Regions from separate parts of the Desulfobacter sp. UBA2225 genome, predicted to be linked through region 2. Evidence: predicted binding sites of a transcription regulator. Region 2 holds the regulator's gene; the other holds the start of a gene.

Region 1 (2,193 bases), on a different contig from region 2:
ATTGCAAGGATTGCGGTATCTGCGTGGCAGTTTGTCCAGAAGCGGCCATCAGCCGGAAGGAAAAGGAAACCGGTTTTGAATACGTGGTCGATGAATCCAAATGCATTGGATGCGGATTTTGCAAAGGGGCCTGCCCCTGCGGTATATGGGAACTGATACCCAACACGCCTCTGATGTAAACAAAACAATAATTAGGATCAAATCAACGCGTTGATTTGATCCTAATTATTCATAACCGCAGATAATTTTTCATCTTTGATATCCCCGGAATAATGGTCTGGGTTCATTTATACCCTCAATCCGTCGGTTATTGACATCCACAAATTCAGCAATGGTTTCCGCGTCCGAAGCCAAAAAAATTTCTTTCCAGAATTATTTTTTCCAGAAGGTTATATTTACCAACCCCTGTTAGTTCGATCTTTTCCTTTAACCCTGTTTTTTTCAAGGGGAAATATGAAAATGGTGCTGTCCTTAAACAGCACCGTTTCTCTTATGTTTTGCGTGAACGCCTAAACTCGTTATTCAGGTTGCTTTCATGTTTTGTTGTGGGCTGAATCCGGGTGTGGATGGACCAGGGTCAGCCCGTGGCGATTATACCCAAATTCCTTTCTTTGGCGGATTGCCATACGAATCGAAAGAATCTCCATTCGCCTTCAATACTGCTTGGAGGTCTTCCACAGTAAATTCAAAACCATCTTCCTTTGCCATGGAACAAAATTTTTCGATTGAAAAACAGTTGTCGTACTTTACACGGAATTTGCGGTCATCTGCACCTTTATCTAAAAAAGCCTGAACGTTTTCTTCTGACATTTTACTTCTCCATTAATTAATTGGTTAAATGGTTAAATAACTACAAAAAGAATGCAAACAGTGTTCCATTATTAATAAAAAATACCCGTGTTTTTTATATCTTTGCAGTATCACTGCAAAAATTCTTTTTTTTATGTGTTTTTAAAACGGCAATAGTAGCTTGAAAATATGGCTTGACATTGTTTTGGCGTCGATGCTAATTGTAGCCATGTGCTGATCTGGGATATTGATACCCCAGTTCGACCCAAAATAACACATAAAAGTAATGAAATTGTGTGTTTTTGCTTTCATTTAAAACGATAGATACAAAAAAGGAGTATTTGATGTGAAAAAGATATGCGGAATTAACATTTTTGTTCTTTTTGTGGTGCTGGTGTTTATTGCGCAGGCCCACGCCGACCAAGTGCGTGTTTCAGTGGCAAAAAGTCTGAGTAATTTGTGCAATAATTTGATCGTAAAGTTTCAGGCGCAGCATCCGGATGTCAAAATTGTTCCAAATTTTGCGTCAGCTGGCGCTTTGGCAAAGCAAATAGAGCAGGGGGCGCCTGCAGATATCTATATTTCTGCCAACCCGAAGTGGATGACATATTTGATTGAAAAGGGTAAGATTAAGACAGATACCGAAAAAATATTTGCCCACAATGCGTTGGTTTTTGTGGGTAAGTCAAGTACGGATGCCCATTCCATGGGCGATTTGCGGAAATTGACGCGTATTGCCATAGGTAGTCCCAGCAGCGTGCCGGCCGGGCAGTATGCAAAGCAGGCGATGGATAAAGAGGGGATATATGATGAAATGCTCAAGAACGGACAACTGATCATGGCAAAAGACGTTCGCCAGGCGCTGATCTATGCCGATCGGGGAGAGACCGACGGTGCGTTTGTTTACAAAACAGATGCGATGCTCGCCGTCAGTGCCAAGATTCTGTTTGAAGTGCCCCGTGAGTTTTATAATCAGGTAACCTATCCGGTTGCAATGACAAAGGAGAGTGACGGGAATGCCGATGCCAAGCTCTTTTATGACTATATTGTTTCTGAAGCGGCCCATCCGGAAATGGTCCGGCTTGGTTTTACATTGCCCTGATATTGGTTATGGCAAGTGAGATTGCGATGTTGTCACTTTCTTCCCAGGATCTGTCTGCCATTGTGCTTTCCCTGAAGGTCGCCTGTTCAGCGACCTTGATTTCCACCCCCTTTGGTATTGCTTGCGGTTATTTTCTTGCCTTCGGCAAAACCAGAGGGAAAGCGGTGGTGGAAGGGATTATCAGTCTGCCGTTGGTTTTGCCGCCGGTTGTGGTCGGATATTTGTTGCTGCTCTCCTTCGGGTCCAACGGTATCATTGGTAAATTTTTGAACATGTTGGGTATCCAGGTGGTTTTCTCTCTT
Region 2 (2,193 bases):
ACCCGCTGGTTAAGGTTATTTCGGCAATATGCCTTATTTTTTCAACGCTTAAGACAACATTGGCCTCGGCCGGACCCTCCAGCATCTTGTCAAACCGTTTAAGCTTTTTATTTACATAGGATTTCAGGGGATCGGATGCTTCTATCTGTTTGAACGTGATGGTGACTTGCATAGATGAGCTCTCCCTATAATTGTTTGCGTTTGTTGGACGGCAGAATATTGAGTACTTTTCTGTATTTTGCCACGGTTCGCCGGGCAATCTGAATATCTGATTCCTGCAGAATTGCGGCGATTTTATCGTCACTTAAGGGTGCGTTTGGATCTTCATTGTCAATGAGTTGTCTTATTCTCTCCTTGACGCTGGCCGATGCCATGGAAGGTCCGTCCCCCCGCTCTATGGAGCTGTTGAAAAAATATTTCAACTCAAATAGTCCCTGGGGGGTGTACGCGTATTTGTTTGTGGTCACCCGGCTGATCGTAGACTCATGCATTTCAATATCTTCGGCAATATCTTTTAAAATCAAAGGCCGCAGATAGGCAATGCCCTTTTCAAAAAAATCCCTTTGAAACTTGATGATGCTTTCCATGACCAGATAGATGGTTTTCTGGCGTTGATGAATGGATTTTATCAGCCAGGAGGCGGACTGCATCTTTTCATTAAGATAGGTCTTGGTCTCCTTGGGGATTTTTTTGCCGGTGGCGACGGCTTCCCTGTAGAATCTTGAAATTTTTAATTTGGGAAGGCCGTCATCGTTCATAACAATTTTAAAATCATCACCGACTTTGTAAACATAGATATCCGGGGTGATGTAGGCGGGTTCCTCTGTGGCAAATTTCCTGCCGGGCTTGGGTTCAAGAAACTGGATGATTTTTACTGCAGCCCGCACATCCTCAACGGAAATTTTAAGGGCCTTGGCAATTTTTTTACTGTTTCTGTTTTCAAGATTTTTGAGATGATCCGTAATGATCCGGGTGATGATATCGTTTTCAATGCCCAGTTGCCGGACTTGAATCAAAAGCGTTTCGCACAGGTTTCTGGCACACACGCCGGGGGGGTCAAAGGTCTGGAGCACAGCCAGCACTTTTTCAACGGTTTGAATATCGGCCTCGGCACTCTGGGCCAACTCCTCTACGTCGGCGCATAAATATCCGTCCCGGTTCAGGTTGCCGATGATGACATGACCCAGTCGCTCCTCTTCGTCCGGCAGATCCGAAAGCATCAACTGCCACTTTAAATGGGCTTCAAGGGTTTGTTTCTCGGATGTAAATGATTCGTAATTGAGCGCTTCACTGTTTTCAGACTCCATGTAGATTCTACCGGTGGAGTTGTATTCATTGATATAGTTTTCCCAGTCCGTATCCGAGCGCACCCGCTCTTCAATGGTAACTTCTTTGGCAGGGGCTTCTATTTCCTCTGTCCGGGTTTCGGTTTCCTGGGCAGTGATGGCTTTGTCAGAGGCCTCATCAATGGAGATTTCTTCAAGCGCCGGATTTTGCTCCATTTCCTGCTGGATCATTTCGGCAAGTTCAAGCCTGGAGAGCTGAAGCAGTTTGATAGCCTGTTGGAGCTGGGGTGTCATGACCAGCTGCTGGGTCAGTGCAAGGCTTTGTTGTAATCCAAGTTCCATGATTAAAGTTTAAAATTGTCTCCCAGGTAAATGCGTTTGGCTACTTTGCTTGAAATAATTTTTTCCGGAGGGCCTGATTCCATAACCATACCCTGGCTCATAATATAAGCCGTGTTGCATACGCCTAATGTTTCCCTGACATTATGATCGGAAATCAATATTCCGATGCCTTTGTCGGTAAGCTGGGATATGATTTGCTGGATATCAATAACAGCCAAAGGATCAATGCCGGCAAAGGGCTCGTCCAGTAGGATGAACAAGGGGTCTGTGGCAAGAACCCTTGAAATTTCCAGACGGCGCTTTTCTCCACCGGACAGGGAAGTCGCCTTTTGTCCGGCCAAGGCCAGTATCCCAAGTTCTTCCATCAGTGTTTCGGCTTTCCGGTTGATGTCCGCGACTTTTTTGTCAATAACCTCCAGAATGGCCGTTATATTTTCCCGGACTGTCAGTTTTTTAAATATAGAGGTCTCCTGGGGCAGGTAACCAAGGCCCTTTCTGGCCCTGACATACATGGGATAGCGGGTTATATCCTCCCCGTCAAGATGGACCGTGCCTTTGTCCGGCC

What was found. The regulator sigma-54, encoded in region 2, starts transcription at its own class of promoters, with help from an activator protein. The targets are predictions, from matches to a motif close to TNTGGCACANTTTCTGCTNT.
Region 1: the regulator sigma-54 is predicted to act here: its motif matches at 861-880, upstream of B3D59_RS08550 (Nif11-like leader peptide family natural product precursor).

What each region holds. Positions count from the first base shown of each region.
Region 1 covers NZ_DDYV01000169.1:2,928-5,120, reverse strand. The annotation lists gene B3D59_RS08555 (FAD-dependent oxidoreductase) at 1-179, shown strand, start outside; gene B3D59_RS08550 (Nif11-like leader peptide family natural product precursor) at 592-810, opposite strand; gene modA (molybdate ABC transporter substrate-binding protein) at 1,136-1,891, shown strand; gene modB (molybdate ABC transporter permease subunit) at 1,900-2,193, shown strand, end outside.
Region 2 covers NZ_DDYV01000204.1:6,519-8,711, reverse strand. The annotation lists gene hpf (ribosome hibernation-promoting factor, HPF/YfiA family) at 1-172, opposite strand, end outside; gene rpoN (RNA polymerase factor sigma-54) at 186-1,628, opposite strand; gene lptB (LPS export ABC transporter ATP-binding protein) at 1,631-2,193, opposite strand, start outside.